One region of the Xanthobacter aminoxidans genome, then DNA from elsewhere that is predicted to be linked to it. Evidence: predicted binding sites of a transcription regulator. Region 1 holds the regulator's gene; the other holds the start of a gene.
The links. Region 1 encodes LexA, which represses DNA repair genes until DNA is damaged. Its sites were predicted from a motif close to TGTTCNNNNTGTGTTCNG; they were not measured.
Positions count from the first base shown of each region.

Region 2: a site for LexA is predicted at 8,270-8,287, ahead of V5F74_RS11710 (ImuA family protein). Genes of this name have one in related genera too.

Region 1 is NZ_JBAFUS010000002.1:1,127,526-1,137,920, reverse strand. It holds gene trpE (anthranilate synthase component I) at 1-867, shown strand, start outside; gene V5F74_RS14335 (anthranilate synthase component II) at 1,140-1,772, shown strand; gene trpD (anthranilate phosphoribosyltransferase) at 1,793-2,827, shown strand; gene trpC (indole-3-glycerol phosphate synthase TrpC) at 2,824-3,615, shown strand; gene V5F74_RS14320 (DUF2147 domain-containing protein) at 3,705-4,118, shown strand; gene moaC (cyclic pyranopterin monophosphate synthase MoaC) at 4,236-4,721, shown strand; gene V5F74_RS14310 (molybdopterin molybdotransferase MoeA) at 4,777-5,991, shown strand; gene lexA (transcriptional repressor LexA) at 6,150-6,860, shown strand; gene V5F74_RS14300 (ComEC/Rec2 family competence protein) at 6,981-9,155, opposite strand; gene gltX (glutamate--tRNA ligase) at 9,392-10,395, shown strand, end outside.
Region 2 is NZ_JBAFUS010000002.1:579,083-589,477, reverse strand. It holds gene V5F74_RS11745 (alpha/beta fold hydrolase) at 1-564, shown strand, start outside; gene V5F74_RS11740 (L,D-transpeptidase) at 718-1,302, shown strand; gene V5F74_RS11735 (cold-shock protein) at 1,536-1,742, opposite strand; gene V5F74_RS11730 (ABC transporter substrate-binding protein) at 2,226-3,242, opposite strand; gene V5F74_RS11725 (ABC transporter permease) at 3,263-4,072, opposite strand; gene V5F74_RS11720 (ABC transporter ATP-binding protein) at 4,076-4,888, opposite strand; gene V5F74_RS11715 (DNA translocase FtsK) at 5,040-8,042, opposite strand; gene V5F74_RS11710 (ImuA family protein) at 8,302-9,120, shown strand; gene V5F74_RS11705 (Y-family DNA polymerase) at 9,002-10,395, shown strand, end outside.

The DNA of each region.
Region 1 (10,395 bases):
TTCCACGGCGAAGTCTCGCAGGCCTCCAACACCAGCGCTGCGGAATTCTGCGCCATGGTGGAGAAGGCGAAGGACTACATCCGCGCCGGCGACATCTTCCAGGTGGTGCTGTCCCAGCGCTTCGAGAGCGCGTTCACCCTGCCGCCCTTCGCCCTCTACCGGGCGCTCCGGCGGGTGAACCCGGCGCCGTTCCTCGTCTATCTCAACTTCGACGGCTTCTCGGTGGTGTGCTCCTCGCCGGAAATCCTCGTGCGGGTGCGCGACGGGAAAGTCACGATCCGCCCCATCGCCGGCACCCGCAAGCGCGGCGCCACCCATGCCGAGGACGAGGCGCTGGCGCAGGAGCTGCTCGCCGATCCCAAGGAGCGCGCCGAGCATCTGATGCTGCTGGACCTCGGCCGCAATGATGCCGGCCGCGTCTCGCGCGTCGGCACGGTGAAGGTGACGGACTCGTTCTTCATCGAGCGCTACAGCCAGGTCATGCACATCGTCTCCAACGTGGAAGGCGCCATCGATCGGCGCTTCGATGCGGTGGACGCTCTGGCGGCCGGCTTTCCCGCCGGCACGGTCTCCGGCGCGCCCAAGGTGCGGGCCATGGAGATCATCGACGAGCTGGAGAAGGACAAGCGCGGCATCTATGCCGGCGCCATCGGCTATTTCGGCGCCAACGGCGAGATGGACACCTGCATCGTCCTGCGCACGGCGGTGGTGAAGGACGGGCGCATGTTCGTCCAGGCCGGCGCCGGCATCGTCTACGACTCGGTGCCCGAAAGCGAGCACCAGGAGTGCGTGAACAAGGCCAAGGCCCTGTTCCGCGCCGGCGAGGAAGCCGTCCGCTTCGCCGCCCGCGCCGGCAAGGGGCAGTGAGGGGATGGAGATGGGGATGACACGTCGCGAGCGATGGTGAAGCGGGAGCAGCCCTGACTCCCTCTCCCCTTGCGGGAGAGGGCCGGGGTGAGGGGTTCGCGCCGCTTGCACGAGGGCCGGGACGGCTGAGCCGCCCCCTCACCCCCAACCCCTCTCCCGCAAGGGGAGAGGGGAGCTACGCGAGTTACCTGCCCATCACCATTGACCGCCCGTCATTCCTCGCCTTAACACCCGCCATTCCCGCACAGCGCGGCGCGGGGCCGGAGTTCCAGATGTCCGCCACACAGGTTTCGGCCAATCCCTCCCCGAAGGTCACGCTGATCGATAATTACGACAGCTTCACCTACAACCTCGTCCATTATCTCGGCGAGCTCGGCGCCACCGTCACCGTCCACCGCAACGACACCGTGAGCGTGGAGGAGGTGCTGGCCGAGAAGCCGGACGCTATCGTGCTGTCCCCCGGCCCCTGCACGCCCAACGAGGCGGGCATCTGCCTCGATCTCATCGCCAACGCGGGGGACAAGGTGCCGATGTTCGGCGTCTGCCTTGGCCATCAGGCCATCGGGCAGGTGTTCGGCGGCGACGTGGTGCGCGCGCCCTCCCCCATGCACGGCAAGATGAGCGAGATCCTGCACGAGGGCAAAAGCGTCTTCCGCGGCCTCAACCATTCCTTCCAGGCGACGCGCTATCATTCCCTGATCGTCGAGCGGGACACCCTGCCGGACGCGCTGGAGGTGACGGCCCACACCGAAGACGGCCTCATCATGGGCCTCGCCCACAAGAGCCTGCCCATCCACGGCGTGCAGTTCCATCCCGAGAGCATCGCCTCGGAGAACGGGCACGCGCTGATCCGCAATTTTCTCGAGATCGCCGCCGCCTTCAACGCTGAGAAGGCCAAGGGCTGAGACGGGGGCGAGGACACACCATGGACCAGTTCAAACCCCTGCTCGGCAAGGTGGCCACCGGCGCGAGCCTCAGCCGCGACGAAGCCGCCTTCGTGTTCGACCGCATGATGTCCGGCGAAGCGACGCCCTCCCAGATGGGCGCGCTGCTCATGGGCCTGCGCGTGCGCGGCGAGACGGTGGAGGAGATCGCCGGCGCGGTCTCCGTCATGCGCGCCAAGATGCTCACGGTGGACGCCCCCGACGAAGCGGTGGACGTGGTGGGCACCGGCGGCGATGCCTCCGGCTCCTACAACATCTCCACCTGCGCCAGCTTCATCGTCGCCGGCGCGGGCGTGCCGGTGGCGAAGCACGGCAACCGGGCGCTTTCCTCCAAGTCCGGCGCGGCGGACGTGCTCGCGGCGCTCGGCGTGCGGCTCGATCTTGATCCGGCCGGCATCTCCCGATGCATCGGCGAGGCCGGCATCGGCTTCATGTTCGCCCCCTCCCACCATCCGGCCATGAAGCATGTGGGGCCGACACGGGTGGAAATGGGCACGCGCACCATCTTCAACCTGCTCGGCCCGCTCTCCAATCCGGCCGGCGTGAAGCGGCAGATGGTGGGCGTGTTCGCGAAATCCTGGATCGTGCCGCTGGCCGAGGTGCTCAAGGCGCTCGGCTCGGAGAAGGCGTTCGTGGTCCACGGCTCGGACGGGCTGGACGAGATCACCATCTCCGGCGGCACCGACATCGCCGTGCTGGAAGACGGCCGCATCCACACCTTCACCCTCAACCCGGAGGATGTGGGCCTCGCCCGCGCCCCGGCCGAGGCGCTGAAGGGGGGCGATGCCGCCCACAATGCCGAAGCCCTGCGCGCCGTGCTGGACGGTGCCCCCGGCGCCTATCGCGACGTGGCGGTGCTGAACGCCGCGGCCGCCCTCGTGGTGGCCGGCCGCGCCAAGGACCTGACCGCCGGCGTCGGCATGGCGCAGACCAGCCTCGACACCGGCTCCGCCCGCGCGCGGCTGGAACGGCTCGTCACCCTTTCCGCCTCACTCGCCCCGGAGGCCGCGCAATGAGCGACATTCTCACCAAGATCGAGGCCTACAAGCGCGAGGAAATCGCCGCCGCCAAGAAGGCCCGGCCGCTCAACGAAATCGAGGCCGCCGCCCGCTGCGCGCCCCGCGTGCGGCCCTTCGCCGGGGCCATCGAGCAGAGCCTGTCCGAAGGCCGCACCGCGCTCATCGCCGAAATCAAGAAAGCGAGCCCCTCCAAGGGCCTGATCCGCGCGGATTTCGACCCGCCCTCCCTCGCCCGCGCCTACCAGCGCGGCGGCGCCACCTGCCTCTCGGTGCTCACGGACACCCCCTCCTTCCAGGGCGCGCCGGACTATCTGAAGGCCGCCCGCACGGCGGTGAGCCTGCCCGTGCTGCGCAAGGATTTCATGTACGACACCTATCAGGTGGCGGAAGCCCGCGCCTGGGGGGCGGACTGCATCCTCATCATCATGGCCGGTGTGGACGACGCCCTCGCCCGCGACCTCGCGGACGCGGCGGCGGCGCACGGCATGGATGCCATCGTCGAGGTGCATGACGACGCCGAGCTGGACCGCGCGCTGGCGCTGCCCTGCCGGCTCATCGGCATCAACAACCGCAACCTGCGCACCTTCGAGACCACTCTGGAGACCTGCGAGCGCCTCGCTCCGCGCGTGCCGAAGGACCGCATCGTCATCGGCGAGAGCGGCATCTTCACCCCGCAGGATGTGGCCCGGCTGGCGCAGGTGGCCATCGGCACCATCCTCGTGGGCGAGAGCCTGATGCGGCAGGAGGATGTCGCGTCCGCGACCTGCCAGCTGTTGGCCACATAGGCCTCGCCACCTCGTCTTGCCGTATACGTGAAGTTACTCTTTAATACGTGAGGCGGCCCGCAAGAGGCCGCACGCAAGGGAGGAGCTTCATGAAGACGTTTGCGATTGCCGGCCTCGCCGCCCTTCTCGCCACACCTGTTTTCGCCGCGGACCCGACCGGCCTGTGGCTGACTCCCACCCGCAGCGGGCAGGTGGAAATCTCCAAGTGCGGCGCGGGCCTGTGCGGCCGCCTCGTTTCCTCCGAGGGTCTGAAGGCCGATCCGGCGCTGAAAGACGTGAACAATTCCAACGCCTCGCTGCGCGGACGGGCGCTGAAGGGCCTCACCATCCTCACCGGCTTCTCCGGCGGCCCGCAGGAATGGAGCGGCGGCAGCATCTACAATGCCGAGGACGGCAAGACCTATTCCGGCACCATCACCATGGATGGCGACAACACCCTGAAGCTGCGCGGCTGCGTGGTCGTCCCGCTGTGCAAGACGCAGGTGTGGACCCGCCTGCGCTGACCTGAACCCAACCCGGCAACACTGCCTTTCCGCCGCATTGCTCCTGCGGCGGTGGACAGGCGCCGCCGCGGACGCCATCTTCCCCCCGACATCGAATCCGGGAAGACCGCGACGGCCATGGCCAGCCTCACCCATCTCGACGAACAGGGCGCCGCCCGCATGGTGGACGTGTCCGACAAGGACGCGACCACCCGCGAGGCGCTGGCCGAGGGGCAGGTGGTGATGGCGCGCGAGACGCTGGATCTCATCCTCTCCGGCAACGCCAAGAAGGGCGACGTGCTGGGCGTGGCGCGCATCGCCGGCATCATGGCGGCCAAGCGCACCCATGAGCTGATTCCCCTCTGCCATCCGCTGATGCTGACCAAGGTGGAGGTGGAGGTTTCCCCCGATCCCGCATTGCCCGGCCTCCACGTCACGGCCCGCGCCAAGGTGACGGGCCAGACCGGCGTGGAGATGGAGGCGCTCACCGCCGTCTCCGTGGCCTGTCTCACCATCTACGACATGGCCAAGGCCGCCGACCGTGGCATGCGCATTGAAGGCATTCGCCTGCTGGAGAAATCCGGCGGCCGCAGCGGCCACTTCCGCGCCACCGACGCGGCCTGAGCCGGTCCGCCACCATGACAAGACCTGCGTTCAGGCAGAGTGAGGGAGCCGCGCCATGGCGCTCATGACCGTCGAGGAGGCCACTGCGCTCATCACGTCCGGCGTGTCTGCGCTCGGTGTGGAGGATGTGCCGGTGCAGGCCGCGGCCGGCCGTGTGCTGGCGCGCGATCTGGCGGCCCGCCGCACCCAGCCCCCCGCCGACATGTCGGCCATGGACGGCTACGCCGTGCGCGGTGCCGATATCGCGCAGACGCCCGCCCGCCTCGCGGTCATCGGCGAATCCGCCGCCGGACGCCCCTTCGCGGGCACGGTGGGCGCCGGGCAGGCCGTGCGCATCTTCACCGGCGCGGTGGTGCCGGAAGGTGCCGACACGGTGGTGATTCAGGAGAACGTCTCCCGCGAGGGCGACACCATCACCACCACGGCCCCGACCGCCGCGCTCCGCAACGTGCGCAAGCGCGGTTGTGATTTTTCCGCCGACGCGCCCGGCCTCTTCGCGGGCCGGCGGCTGACCGGCCGCGACATCATGCTGGCCGCCGCCATGGACCATGCGACGGTGCCGGTCGCCCGCCGCCCGCGCGTCGCGCTGCTTCAGACCGGCGACGAGCTGGTGCTGCCGGGCCAGGGCACCGGCAACGACAGCGAAATCGTCGTCTCCAACGCCTTCGGCCTCGCGGAACTGGCCCGCCGCGCCGGCGCCGATGTGACCGACCTCGGCCTCATCAAGGACGACCTCGCCGCCATCCGCGCCGTGGTGGCGCGGGCGCTCTCCGGCGAGTTCGATCTCGTCGTCTCCTCCGGTGGCGCTTCGGTGGGCGATCATGACCTCATGGCCCCGGCGCTGAAGGCGGAAGGGGTCGATCTCTCGGTCCACAAGATCGCGCTCAGGCCCGGCAAGCCGCTGATGTTCGGCCATCGCGGCACCGTGCGGGTGCTGGGGCTGCCAGGCAACCCGGTGTCGTCCCACGTCTGCGGGATGGTCTACCTCGTCCCCCTCATCCGCGCCCTGCAGGGCGATTCCCGCCCCGGCCCCGAGACGGTGCCGGCGCGCCTCGCGGCGGACCTGCCGCCCAATGACGTGCGGCGCGATTTCATGCGCGCGACCCTCGAGCGCCGGGCGGATGGCTCGATCCACGCCATCCCCTGCACCTCGCAGGACAGCGCCATGCTGAGCATTCTTTCCGCCGCCGACTGCCTTCTGGTGCGCCCGCCTTTCGCCCCGGCGGGCCGCGTCGGAGACCCCTGCGAGATTATTCCCTTCGCGGATTGAGCCCTTAACGGAGCCTTCACCACTTGCGGAACACAAAAGGAACAGATAAAGACTGTTCATGATTTGTTTCGCGGCGCACCGGGCGGGATGCGCCTTGAATCGGGACCGGCCGAGAGCGCCTGTTCCGCGGCGGTGCGTGCAAGGAACGGGGCCAGGGAATGCTCACTCGGAAGCAATATGACCTTCTGCGCTTCATCCATGAGCGGCTGAAGGAGACCGGTGTTCCCCCCTCCTTCGACGAGATGAAGGAAGCGCTGGACTTGCGCTCCAAGTCCGGTATCCACCGCCTCATCACCGCTCTGGAAGAGCGCGGCTTCATCCGCCGCCTGCCCAATCGCGCCCGCGCGCTGGAGGTGGTCCGCCTGCCCGACAGCGTGGCGCCGGGCCTCGCCTCCGCCCGGTCCGCAGGGCGGGGTTTCTCGCCCTCGGTCATCGAGGGCAGCCTCGGCAAGGTCCGCCCCGTGGCGGAGGATGACGAGGCGGGACAGGTGGTCTCGGTGCCGGTCATGGGCCGCATCGCCGCCGGCTCGCCCATCTCCGCCATTCAGAGCCGCAGCCATACGCTGAACATCCCGCCCGAGATGCTCGGCTCCGGCGAGCATTTCGCCCTTGAGGTGCGCGGCGACAGCATGATCGAGGCCGGCATCCTCGATGGCGACACGGTGCTGATCCGCAAGTGCGATTCCGCCGACACCGGCGACATTATCGTCGCGCTGGTGGACGACGAGGAAGCCACCCTCAAGCGCCTGCGCAAGAAGGGCGCCTCCATCGCGCTGGAGGCCGCCAATCCGGCCTACGAGACCCGCATTTTCGGTCCCGACCGCGTGCGCATCCAGGGCCGTCTGATCGGCCTCATGCGCCGCTACTGATCCTTATTTCTCCCGCGGGAGATCCGGAACGGGGTGAGGGGCGCGGTGGTCCACGCTCAACGGGCGCCTGCGCTTTTTTGAAGGCGTTGCCCCTCACCCCGACGCCTGGCAATTGTCGTGTCAGGGAGCGGTGGCGTCGGCCTGCGGATCGCCCGCATCGACCGCCCCCCGCTCGGATGCGAGGTCCGGCGGCAGCGGTGCCATCCACGGCCGGGACACCGAGGGGCTGCGGCTTCGCTCGGCCACGAGGGCACCATCGCGCAGGGTGAAGGCGAGCGTTCCGGTCCGCGCGAGTTTTTCCGGTGTCAGCACCTCGGCCGGGCAGGCGCGAGGCGGGGCATCGCGGGTGACGACCATGCGGGCATTCAGGCAGTCCGCCTCCAGGCTCTCCGCGCGCCGGGAGACGGCGATGGTGCCGCCGCCGGGCAGCGGCGCGGTGCAGCCGAGCGGGTCGCACAGGAAGGCGGAGGCGAGGTCCTTGGTGCCGGCCGTCCGGCGGTCGCCCTCCCGCGTCAGCCATTGCTCCACCACCAGCTTCTGGCCCGAGGCGCCGAGCACGGAAAGCCGTCCATCCGGCATCCGCACCGCCACCGTCTGCGCATCGGGCGCGATGAGGAGGTCCGGCTTCAGCGGCGTTCCCGCCACCAGCGCGGCGAGGCCGAGGGGCACCAGCGCCGCGAGGGTCAGAACGCCCCGCAGCAGGCAGAGGGCCAGCAGCGCGAGGGAGAGCCAGAGCAGCGTTCCGGCACCGACGAAGGCGGCGCGGATATCGGCCCCCGGCAGGGTCCCCACCCAGTCGGACACCGCCGTCATGATCTCGATGCCCCGGCCCATCACCGGCCAGGCCAGATGGTCCCAGCCGAACGGCATCAGCAGCACGCCCGCGAGGCCCGCCGGCATGACAAGGAAGGACACGGCCGGCATCGCCGCGAGATTGGCGAGAAGCCCATAGGGCGCCACCCGCTGGAAGTGGAAGATGCCATACGGCGCCGTCGCCAACCCCGCCACCAGCGAAGTCAGCGCCGTGCCGGCCACCAGCACCGCCACCCAGGAGACTACGGCTCCGGCGATGCCGTCCGGCCGGGGTATCGCCCGCAAAGGCTGAAGCCTTTCATAGGCGGCAACGAGGGCGAGGGTGGCGGCGAAGGACATCTGCGTGCCCGGGTCCAGCGCCGCCTCCGGCGTCAGCGCCAGCACCACCACCGCCGCGACACCCACCGAGCGCAGCGACAGGGACGGTCGCCCCACCAGCACGCCGGCCAGCACCAGCCCCGTCATCACGAAGGAACGCTGTGCCGGCACGTCGTTGCCCGACAGCACGAGATAGAAGGCGCTGCCCGACAGCGCGATCAGCGCCGCGAATGACTTGATGGGCCACGACAAAGCCAGCCCCGGCACCAGCGCCAGCAGGCCCCGCGCCAGCGCGAACAGGGTGCCGGCCACCAGCGCCATGTGCAGGCCGGAGATGGAGAGGATGTGCGAGAGGCCGGACACCCGCATGCTCTCCTCCACCGCGCGCGGAATGCCGGAGCGGTCGCCGGCCACCAGCGCCACCGCGACCTCTGCCGGCACGCCGGAAAGCGAGGCGCGGATGCGGTCCGACAGGCTCTGGCGCACACCGTCCAGCGCCATGGCGAGCCGCACGGACAAAGGCGGATCGCGCGGCGCCGCCGCCTTGGGTCGGCCGAGCCCGTAGCCGATGGCGCCGATGCCCTGAAACCACGGCGTGCGGCCGAAATCATGGGCGCCCGGCATGGCCGGGCCGGAGGGCGGCAGCAATTGCGCCAGCTGGGTTACATGGCTCCCCACCGGCGGCGCCCATCCCTTGCGGAGCGAAAGGCGCACCAGCGCCGGCGCGTTTTTCAGCCCGCGCACGGCGTCGCCATTGAGCCGCAGCAGGATGCGGTCGCCGGTGGTCCGCCGCTCCACCCGCTCGATGAAGCCGGAGAGGCGCACCGGGGTCTTGGGCGGCACCACCATCTCGTGGGCGATGAACGCGGTGCGCACCCCGCCGGCCGCGAAGCCGGCCATGGTGGCGAGGAGCACCGCGGCGGCCCCGAACATCACCGGCCGCGCCCGCGCCCCCCAGGCCGCCGCCGCGAACAGGGCCACAAGGACGAGGCTCGCGGTGAGCGAAGGTTCGGTGGAGGCGCCGAAATAGAGCAGGATGCCGGCGGTGAAGGCGGCCGGCAGCCACAGGATCAGCCGGCCGGACGCCGCCTCGGCCGCCACGTCATGGGCGATGCGGGCCTTCAGCGCGTCGGCGAGGCGTGAAAGCCCACGCGTGGAAAGCACCGGGAGCGCGCCCGCAGCTCCCCGTCCCCCTGCCCGCGCGCCGCCTGAAGCCCGCTCGTCCATCCCCGCCCGCCGGGGGCCGGGCCGGGTCGCGCCCATCCCCGCCCCATGTTCCTTGTGCCCCGCCTCTATGCTACACGGGCGCCTCCCGCGCGCCATGTGGTTCGGTTTGCGTTCCGCAGGGCCGCCCGCGCGTCTCCCGTCCAAGCGGACCCAATCCCGCCGAGCCCCGCCCGATGTCGCAGATCGTCACCCGCTTCGCCCCCTCGCCCACCGGCTTCCTGCATATCGGCGGGGCGCGCACGGCGCTGTTCAACTGGCTCTATGCCCGCCACACCGGCGGCAAGATGCTGCTGCGCATCGAGGACACGGACCGCCAGCGCTCCACCAAGGAGGCCATCGACGCCATCATCGAGGGGCTCTCCTGGCTCGGCATCGATTGGGAGGGCGAGCCCATCTACCAGTTCGCCCGCGCCGAGCGGCATCAGGCCGCGGTGGCGGAGATGCTGGCGAAGGGCAACGCCTATCGCTGCTACGCCACGCCCCAGGAGCTGGACGAGATGCGCGAGCTGGCCCGCAAGGAGGGCCGCCCGCCGCGCTATGACGGCCGCTGGCGCGACCGCGACCCCTCCGAGGCGCCGGCCGATCGCGCGCCCGTCATTCGCCTGCGCGCCCCGCAGGAGGGCGAAACGGTGATCGACGACATGGTGCAGGGCACCGTGACCTTCCCCAACAAGGACCTCGACGACCTCGTGCTGCTGCGGTCCGACGGCACGCCCACCTACATGCTAGCGGTGGTGGTGGACGACCACGACATGGGCGTCACCCACATCATCCGCGGCGACGACCACCTCACCAACGCCGCCCGCCAGACGCAGATCTACCGCGCGCTCGGCTGGGACGTGCCGCGCATGGCCCACATCCCGCTCATCCACGGGCCGGATGGCGCCAAGCTCTCCAAGCGCCACGGGGCGCTGGGCGTCGATGCCTATCGCGACATGGGCTATCTGCCGGCGGCACTGCGCAACTATCTCGTGCGCCTCGGCTGGAGCCACGGCGACCAGGAGGTGTTCTCCACCGACGAGATGGTCGAATTCTTCGACCTCGACAAGGTGGGCCGCTCGGCCGCGCGCTTCGACTTTGCCAAGCTGGAAAGCCTCAACGGCCACTATATGCGCGCCTCCAGCGATGCCGAGCTTTTGGCCGCCATCGACGCGCTGGTGCCCTATCTGCCGGACGC
Region 2 (10,395 bases), 550 kb from region 1:
GGGCTCACGCGGCCGGTGCTGGTGGGCTGGTCCTATGCCGGGCGCATCATCGGCGACTATCTGGCGGTGCATGGCACGGCGGGCATCGGCGGCATCGTCTTCGTGGATGCCGTGACCGCCAACGAGCGCCGCTTCTACGGCACCTGCAACCGGCTGATGCGCCTCATGTGCAGCACGGACGTGGAGGAGAACATCGCGGCCACCCGCACCTTCCTGCGCCGCTGCTTCGCCGCCCCCATCCCCCAGCCGCTGTTCGAGCAATTGCTGGCGGTGAACATGATGGTGCCGCAGCAGGTGCGCTCCGCCTTGTTCGGCCGGACGGCGGAGTATGAAGACCTGTTGAAGCGCCTCGACGTGCCGGTGCTGGTGGCCCAGGGCGCGCTGGACGAGGTGGTGGCCCCGGCCATGGCGGAGCATATCGCCGCGACCATTCCCGGCGCCCGGCTGGACCTTTATGCGGGGGTCGGCCACGCCCCCTTCATCGAGGCGGCGGACCGCTTCAACACCACGCTCGCGGCTTTTGCTGCCGCTGCGGCAGCAACTTCAGGGATGGTAGCGCGTTAGGAGAAGACGGCTTCACACTCACGTGGGACGGGAACCCGTTCGCCACAAAGCGGTTGCAGTCTTGTCCGTTTTGTGGCGACAAAGCGGTGTTGCCGACGTTTCCGGGCGTGCTCGATGGTCGTTCGCGCTCCGGTCCATCCGAGACGCAGAGCCATGATGAAGCTGAAATCGCTTGTTTTCGCAGGCATCGCCGCGCTGGTGGCGACGGGCTCGGCCAAGGCCGACGATCGCTACGACATCTTCAATTTCAACAAGTTCTTCGGCGGCGGCAATGTCGGCGTGGTGGGCAGCACTTCGCCCATCGGCCGCCAGATGGTCTCCATCGACCCGAAATATGCGCCGGGCAACATCGTCATCATGACCTCGGAGCGGCGCCTTTATTATGTGACGGCGCGGGGCCAGGCCATCCGCTACGGCATCGGCGTCGGCCGCGACGGCTTCCGCTGGTCCGGCGTGAAGACGGTGAGCGCCAAGAAGGAATGGCCCTCCTGGACGCCCCCCTCCCAGATGCTGAAGCGCCGCCCCGATCTGCCCCGCTACATGCCCGGTGGCATCGACAACCCGCTCGGCGCCCGCGCCATGTATCTCGGCTCCAGCCTCTACCGCATCCACGGCTCCAACGAGCCGGAGACCATCGGGCAGGCGGTGTCGTCGGGCTGCTTCCGCATGACCAACGACGACGTGGTGGACCTCTACAACCGCGTGCGCGTGGGCGCGACCGTCTACGTGCTGCGCTGATCTTCCATCGAGGCACGAAAGTCGAGGCACGAAAAAGGCCCGGCCGTCTTGCGACGACCGGGCCTTTTCTTGTCAACGCCGAGATTCTTGTCAGCGACAAGACCCATCGGTCCCGGCCCGCGATCAGCGCCGAGCGGGTTCGCTCAGGCGCCGCGCGGGCTTGGCCGCGGGCCTAAGGCGGACTTGGCCGAAGGGTCGTGAGCAGGCTCACGCACCCTCGGCTTCAAGCCGCGTCAGAGGGCGGCGAGGTTCGCAGCCTTGCTCTTGCCGCGGTTGTCCGGGACGACATCGAACGAGACCTTCTGGCCGTCGTTCAGGCTGTACATGCCGGAGCGCTCCACGTCGGAGATGTGGACGAACACGTCGGGGCCGCCCTCATCCTGAACGATGAAGCCGAAACCCTTCTGGGCGTTGAAAAACTTGACAGTACCCGTGGCCATGGAGGCCTCCTGTGGAAACGCTCTCCGGGAGTTTCCCGAAAAGCGCCGATCGTCCCGGCGACACGCGACCACAAAAGAGTCACGGCGCAACGGGACGCAGTTCAGGACAGGTTCGTACTTGGGGAAGGCTTTTGCGTCGCGGCCCGAAGGAAACGAAGAAGGCCGTCGACGAACTTGTCCGCTCGGCTCGCCCCTCCGCACATCCATGAAATGGAAAGCGGAGGAACGAACGCCCCATGCCTTGGTGCAATCTGCTCAGGCGGGATCGGAGTACATCCGTCCGTCTCCCGGAAGCGTCTGCGCTCAAAAGCGCGCCGCATCCATCGGCTGGGGTTGATGGGAAGATAGGGATCAATCGCGGCGGTTCAAGGGCGGCGGGGAAGATTTTTGCCCGCCGCTCCTGAACCTTTTGCCGAACCCACCCGATACCGGGGGTGAACGCCCACCGGCAAGGTGGTGAAACACACCCGAACCGGGGCCGGACTATTTGCCTGCCGCCGCCTTCGCCACGAAGGTGCCGTCGAACGTCTTGGCGAGGTCGATCTTCGCCGCCTTCAGCTCAGGATCGAACTCCACCAACATGTTGAGGGCATTTTGCATGCCCTTTTCGGGGATGAGGCCGGTGCGCGAATAGATCGGCAGGGAGTTCTTGACCGCGTTGAGGTAGAGCGCCTTGTCCCCGAGCAGATATTCCTCCGGCACCACCGCCGCCACATCCTCGGGCGTGGCGGTCTTAAGCCATTGAAGCGCCTTGTAGAATGCGTTCACGAGCTTCTGGGTAGTGACGGGATTCTGCTCCATGAAGTCGCGCTTCATGTAGAGCACGGCGGCCGGGTTCGCTCCGCCAAAAATCTTGTCGTTTCCGGCTTCCGTTCGGCTGTCCGCCAGAACAATCACGTCCCCATCGTCTTCCAGCTTGGTAATGACCGGGTCGAGATTGGACATGGCGTCGATTTCGCCACGCTTCATCTGCGCCACAGCTGAGGCTCCACCGCCGACACCGACGTAGGAGGCATCATCTGGCTTCAGGCCATCTTTCGCCATCAGGAAATTGACGAAGAAGTTCGTGGAGGAGCCTGGCGCGGTCACGCCGATCTTGGCACCCTTCAGGTCCTTCACCGACTTGATCGGCCGATCCTTCCGCGCCACCAGGACGATCCCCGGGAAGCGGCCCAATTCGATAACGGAAACAATGTCCTGGCCCTTGGCCTGCATGCGGATCGTGTGCTCGTAAGCCCCCGTCACCACATCGATGGAGCCGCCGATAAGTGCCTGCAAAGACTTGGCTCCGCCGCCGAAATCGTTGATGGCGACATCCAGCCCCTCCTCCTTGAAGAAGCCCTTCCGCTCGGCGATCGTCAGCGGCAGGTAATAAAGCAGCGGCTTGCCGCCGACGCCCAGCGTGAGCTTCGGCTTCTCGATCTTGGCGGCCTGCTGGGCCGCCGCAGGAGCGGCGAAGGCGAGCGCGAGGGCGGCCACCGCGAGCTTGAGCATCTTCATGATTTTCCTCCCGTTTTTCTTCACGCCTGCGTCGCCGGCGCGGGGCGCCAGACGAGCAGGCGGTTCTCGATTGCGCTCACCACCGTGTCGATGATGATGACGAAGATGGAGAGCACCAGCATGCCCGAGAACACGCCGGTGACATCGAACACCCCTTCCGCCTGGTGGATGCGATAGCCAAGCCCCGCCGCCGAACCGAGATATTCCCCCACCACCGCCCCCACCAGAGCAAAGCCAACGGCGGTATGGAGCGAGGAGAACATCCAGGTGAGCGCGGAGGGCCAGAACACGTTCCGCATGAGCTGTCGCTCGCTCATGCCCAGCATCCGGGCGTTGGCGAGCAGCGTCGGGCTGACCTCCTTAACACCCTGATAGACATTGAAAAAAACGATGAAGAACACCAGCGTGACGCCCAGCGCCACCTTGGACCAGATGCCGAGCCCAAGCCACAAGGCGAAGATGGGCGCCAGCACCACGCGCGGCAGCGCATTGGCCATCTTCACATAAGGGTCGAACACCGCCGCGATCACCGCCTTGCGGGCGAACCAGAAGCCCACCAGCACCCCGCCGAAAGCGCCGATGGCGAAGGCGAGCATGGTCTCCAGCAGCGTGATGCCGAGGTGATACCAGATCACTCCCGTGTAGAAGTCCTTGAAGGTCCTCTCGAAAACGGCCAGCGGCGTCGAGAAGAAGAAGGGATCGAGCGGGTAGAAGGGCTTCGGCGAGAGCGCCGGAATCGAGACCTTCACCGTGGAGCCGAAATGCCAGATGGCGATCAGCACCACCGCCACCAGCACCTGCAGGGTGAACAGCGTGAAACGGTTGCGCATGGTTCAGCTCGCGACCTCGGACTGGCGATATCCCTTCACCACCTCATCCTTCAGCGCCGCCCAGATCTCGCGGTGAAGGTGGTGGAAGGCGGGCTCCAGCCGCACATCGATGTCACGCGGTCGAGGGATCGGCACGCGCCACTGGCCGATGATGCGCGAGGCCGGCCCCGCGCCCATGATGACCACCCGATCGGCCAGCGAAATCGCCTCCTCCAGATCGTGGGTCACGAACATCACGGCCTTGCGGTCCTGGCTCCACAGATCGAGCAGGAGGTTGCCCATGATCTGACGGGTCTGGGCGTCGAGCGGGCCGAAAGGCTCGTCCATGAGCAGGATCTTGGGGTCACGGATCAGCACCTGGGCAAGGCCCACGCGCTTCCTCTGCCCGCCGGATAATTGGTGGGGGTAGCGATCGGCAAAGGCCGCGAGCCCCACGCGGGCCAGCCACTTGCGGGCGCGGGCGCGCGCCTCGTCCGTGTCGGTGCCGGCGACCTCGAGGCCGATGGCCACGTTGTCGAGCGCCGTCTTCCATGGGAACAGAGCCTCGGCCTGGAAGAGATAGCCGGCCGCGCGGTTGAGGCCGGCGAGGGGCTTGCCGTGGATCGTGACCGTGCCGGAGGCCGGTTTCAGCAGGCCGGCCGTCGCGTTGAGCAAGGTGGACTTGCCGCAGCCCGTAGGGCCGACGATGGCGACGAACTCGCCATCCGCAACCTCGAGATTGACGCCCTGCACCGCGACGAAGGGCAAAGCCGCACGGCTGGCACCGGGAAAGGCGATGGAGATGTTGCGCAGCCCGACCGCGCATGCCTGAGCCATGCGGCCTCCCTGGACCACGCTGAAGGGTTGCACCACTGAACGTCTCCCGATCCCGCGCCCCGACCGCGCGTCCGGTTGGCCCGGATCAAGCGGACAAGGTAGCCCAGGGCGCGCGGGAGGCAAGGGTGGAGGATCGCCGGTGGAGCGAACCTCACCCCGGTCGCGAGAAGGTGAGGATTTCGCGCTTTCCGGCGTGGTTGGCGGGGCCGACGATGCCTTCGGTCTCCATGCGCTCCATGAGGGAGGCGGCCTTGTTGTAGCCCACCTGCAAGCGGCGCTGGATGTAGGAGGTGGAGGCCTTGCGATCACGCATGACGATGGCCACAGCCTGCTCGTAGAGGTCGCCGCCCGCATCGGCGATGCCGGAGCGGTCGAACACCGCCTCGTCATCGTCCTCGGCCACGGCATCCTCGTCCAGCACCACCTCGTCGATATAGTCCGGCCCGCCCTGGGCCTTGAGGAAGGCGACGACCTTCTCCACCTCGCCGTCGGAGACAAACGGGCCGTGGACGCGGCTGATGCGGCCGCCGCCGGCCATGAACAGCATGTCGCCCTGCCCCAGCAGCGTTTCCGCGCCCATCTCGCCGAGGATGGTGCGGCTGTCGATCTTGCTGGTCACCTGGAAGGAGATACGGGTGGGGAAATTGGCCTTGATGGTGCCGGTGATGACGTCCACGGAGGGCCGCTGCGTCGCCATCACGAGGTGGATACCGGCGGCGCGGGCCATCTGGGCGAGGCGCTGGATGGCGCCTTCGATTTCCTTGCCCGCCACCATCATCAGGTCGGCCATCTCGTCCACGATGACGACGATGTAGGGCAGCGCGGTGAGGTCCATCTCCTGTTCCTCGAACAGGGCCTCCCCTGTCTCGCGATCGAACCCCACCTGGACGTTGCGGGTGATGATCTCAGCCCTGGCTGCCGCCTCGCGGACGCGGGCGTTGTAGCCGTCGATGTTGCGCACGGCGAGGCGGCTCATCTTGCGATAGCGCTCCTCCATCTCCTTCACCGCCCACTTCAGCGCGATGATCGCCTTCTTGGGGTCGGTGACGACGGGGGTGAGCAGATGCGGGATGCCCTCGTAGACCGAGAGTTCCAGCATCTTCGGGTCGATCATGATGAGCCGGCAGGCTTCCGGCGTGTGCCGGTAGAGCAGGCTCAGGATCATGGTGTTGATGGCCACCGACTTGCCGGAGCCGGTGGTGCCGGCGACCAGCAGATGCGGCATCCGCGCGAGGTCGGCGATCACCGGCACGCCGCCGATGGTCTTGCCGAGACAGAGACCGAGCTTGGGATGGGCCTCGGCGAATTCGTGGCTCGCCAGAAGCTCGCGCAGCCACACGGTCTCGCGCCGCCGGTTGGGCAGCTCGATGCCGATGACGTTGCGCCCCTCCACCACCGCCACGCGGGCGGAAACGGCGCTCATGGAGCGGGCGATGTCAGGCGACAAGCCGATGACGCGGGAGGACTTCACCCCCGGTGCCGGCTCGAACTCGTAGAGCGTGACGACAGGGCCGGGATTGGCATCGATCACCTCGCCGCGCACGCCGAAGTCGCGCAGCACCTGCTGCAGCATACTGGAGGACTGGTCGAGGAACTCCTCGGACAGCTCATAGTCCGGCTCCACCACCGGCGGCTCGCGCAGCAGGTCGAGGGGCGGGAGGAAATAGGGGCCTTCCGTGCCCTCCGCAGCTGCGGGCGCGAGATCGGGCGGGAGGGTTGCAACGGCCTGCACCGGAACGGGGGCGACGGCATCCGACACTGCAGGCGCCGCGGCCGAAGCCGCGGGAGCGGACGTGGCAGCCGAATGCAGGGCGCCGAAGAACTGGGCGCTGATGCTCTGCTGGTAGGGCCGCCAGGATGCGAACGCCTCACCCGAAAGGATCGGCGTGGCCGCGAGGGGTAATGCTTCGTCCTCGGCTTCGGCCTTGTCATCAGCCTGATCGTCGTCTTCAAGCGCGGCGGCGTCTTCCGCCTCGTCCTCGTCGAGTTCGGCGTCGATTTCCTCGTCTTCCTCGTCTTCCGTCAGCTCCGCGTCCTCGAAAGCATCGTCTTCGAGTTCGTCGTCTTCGAGGTCATCCTCCTCCAGCTCGGAGGAGAGCTCCGCGTCGTCCTCGTCCAGTTCGTCGTCGTCCTCGGAAAGGTCGACCTCATCGCCCTCCTCCTCGGCGTCGTCCGTGTCGCCGTCCAGTTCGGCGACCTCATCATCCTCGGCGTCCTCGTCCTCGAACGCGTCATCCTCGAGTTCATCCTCCTCGGAGGCGGCCGCCTCTAAGACCTCGTCTTCGTCGAAGTCGGCAGCCTCCTCGGTATCGGACAGCGCCTCGAAAGCCGTGTCCTCGTTCTTCACAAGGTCGTCTTCCGCATCGACCGCCTCTGCGGGCGCCGGATCAAGGTCCTGCTCCCCGGCCGGAGCGGGCGGGGTGGCGGCGCGGCCGAGAACGACGAGGCGCAGCAAGCTCCAGAGGTGATCGGGGACATCAGCCGTGTCGACCTCCGAAGCCGCCTCGGCCACAGCCTGCGGCGCGGTGTCGGCTTCAAGGAGCACAGGCGCTGTCGTTTCAGTCAGAAACTCCTCGCCCGGGGCAGCCTCTGCAAGCGCGACCTCGGAAGCGGGAGCCTCGTAGGCCTCAGCTGTTTCTTCCTCGACGGGAGGCAGGACGACGGGAGCCGCCGTCACCTCTTCCGGCACGGAGGCAGGCGCGGCGAAGGCTGTCTCCGTGGGGATATCCGCAAGCTTGGCGACGGGCTGTGCCACCGGCTGGACCACGTCGTCCGCCGGCTCGAACAGGAAGTGCCAGCCGCGGCTCGACCCCTGGGTCGTGACCGGGGTGGGGACCTGCGGCAAGACTGGCGGCAACGGGGCCGCGCCTGGCTCGCGGGGGCGCAGCAGATGGTCCGGGGTGCGGGTGAAGCGGGTGTTGGCGTCGAGGGTGAACGGCCGCAGCCAGCTCGGGACCAGCTCCAGGTCGATCCAGCTGTGGGTTTCGGCAGCCTCGAAGGCGCCGTCGTGGATGGCCGGGTCGTATTCCGGAATCCGCTCGTAGAACGAGGGCAGGCCACGTTCGGTGCCGGAATCGGCTGGTGGATCGAACGAGTCGTCCGGAGCGTAGGAAGGATACGCAAGAGGTCTCGGAGGACGGTTGAAGGAAGACATGGGAATCCGAAATCCGCAGCACCGGCGCCGTTTCGAGGACACTAGGGCGGGGGCGTTAAGGGGAGGTTTGCACCTCACAACAACGGTTTCAGAATACCTTATCTGTGAATTACGGGGACAAGACCGCGCCGCTTCACCTGCCTGCGAAGGGCTCGCTCCAGCCCCCGCAGGCCCTGCTGCCGGACCTCCATACGGTTGACATTCCGCCCTCCCGGAGTCCTTTTAAAAAGAACAAAATAGGAACATTGGTCCTTCATTCATGCACCCCGAGCAGGCTCCCCGCGAGGATCTGGCGGCCCTTCGCCGCCGCATCGTCGAGATGGAACGGCTGTCCGGCCCTCCGGACGGTCCTGCCCGGCCGCGCCTGTCCCTTGGGGGGCCGCTGGACGAGGCGTTGGGGGGTGGCCTCGCCCGCGATGCGCTGCACGAGGCTTTTCCGGCGGAGAAGGGCAATGCCGCCGCCGTGCTCGGCTTCGCCCTCGCGCTCGCGGCCGGTACCCGCAAGCCGGTGCTGTGGGTGCGGCAGGATATGGCGGCGCTGGAGGGCGGCGACATCTACGGCCCCGGCTGCGCCGCCTTCGGGCTCGATCCGTCCCGCCTGATCCTGGTGGCCGCAGCAGACGCCGCCGACACGCTGGGCGCCGCAGAGGAAGCCCTTGGCCATGGCGCCCTCGGGCTGGTGGTGGCCGAGCCCTGGGGATCCCCGCGCCTCATCGATCTCACCGCCACCCGCCGCCTCGCCTTACGCAGCGAGCGCTCCGGTGTGCCGTCCCTTCTGCTGCGGCCGGGGGCGGACCCCGGTCCCTCCGCCGCCGCCACCCGCTGGCGGGTCGCCGCGGCCCCCTCCCGGGTGACGGGGGATGTGCCGGCCTTCTGCCTCGGCCCACCCGCCTTCGCGCTGGAGATCGAGCGCAACCGCCTCGGCCCCACCGGCCGATTCACCGTGGAATGGAATGCCCATGCCCGACGCTTCGTCCCGACGCCTCGCCGCGCTCTTCCTGCCGCGCCTGCCGACCGACCGGCTGCACCGCAGCCGGCGGGGACGTCGCATGTCGTCGGCTGGCGCCGCACCGGCTGACCCGCCGCTGGTCACGGTCGAGGTGAAGGCCAATGCCCGCCGCCTCGCCGCGGTGGACGCCGCCGCGGCCCGCCTCGGGCTCCATCCCGGCCTCACGCTGGCGGATGCGCAGGCCCGCGTGCCGAAGATCGAGGCGGTGGAGGCGGATGCGGCGGCGGACGCGACGCTGCTCGCCGCCATCGCCTCGTGGTGCGAGCGCTGGACGCCCTTCGTCGCCGTGTCCGGGCCGGACGGCATCGTGCTCGATATCACCGGCTGCGCCCATCTGTTCGGTGGCGAGGCGGACCTACTGTCTGCCATGACGGAACGGCTCGCCGCCACCGGTCTCACCGCCTGCGGGGCTGTGGCAGGCACCGCCCGAGCTGCCCTCGCCCTCGCCCACTGGAGGCCGGGTCGGGTGGTGCTGGCGGGAGGCGAACGGGAGGCCGTGGCGCCTTTGCCGGTGGAGGCACTCGGCCTGGATGCGGAGGCGGCGCGCAGCCTTTCCTATCTCGGGCTGGTGCGCATCGGCGACATCGCCGGCAAGCCCCGCGCGGCCCTCGCCGCCCGCTTCGGCAGCGCCCTGGTGGAGCGGCTGGACGAGTTGTGCGGCGCCGCCTCTCCGCCCATTTCCCCGCTCAATCCCCTGCCCGTCTATGTGGCGGAGCGGCGCTTCGCCGAACCCATGGGTGACGAGGCGACCGCCCGCGCCGTCCTCGCCGACCTCGCCCGCGACCTCACCGGCGTGCTGGAGCGGCACGGCGAGGGCGGACGGCGCTTCGAGGCCGCCTTCTTTCGCAGCGACGGCGCGGTGCGGCGGGTGGCGGCTGGCACGGCTGCGCCACTGCGCGACGGCGCGCGCCTCGCCGCCCTGTTCCGCGAGCGGCTGGAGGCGTTGGCCGACCCGCTCGATCCCGGCTTCGGCTATGACGTCATCCGCCTGTCCGTCACCGCCGCCGAGCCGCTCGCCGCCACCCAATCCGGCTTCGACGCCGAACCGGACGGCGCAGGGCTCGACCAGCTGGTGGACATTCTCTCCGCCCGGCTCGGACCACGACGCGTCACCTGCCTTGCCGCGCTGGACAGCCATATTCCCGAGCGCGCCGCCGTGCGGGTGCCAGCGCAGAAGACGTGGCGCAGCCGGGAAACACGCGCCCAGACCTCCCTGGCGCACGACTGGGCCGAGCCGGCCGCCGCCGATGCGCCCCTCACCCGCCCGCCGGCGTTGTTTCCCGCGCCCGAGCCGGTGGAAACGCTGGCCGAGGTGCCCGACGGCCCGCCTTTGCGCTTCCGCTG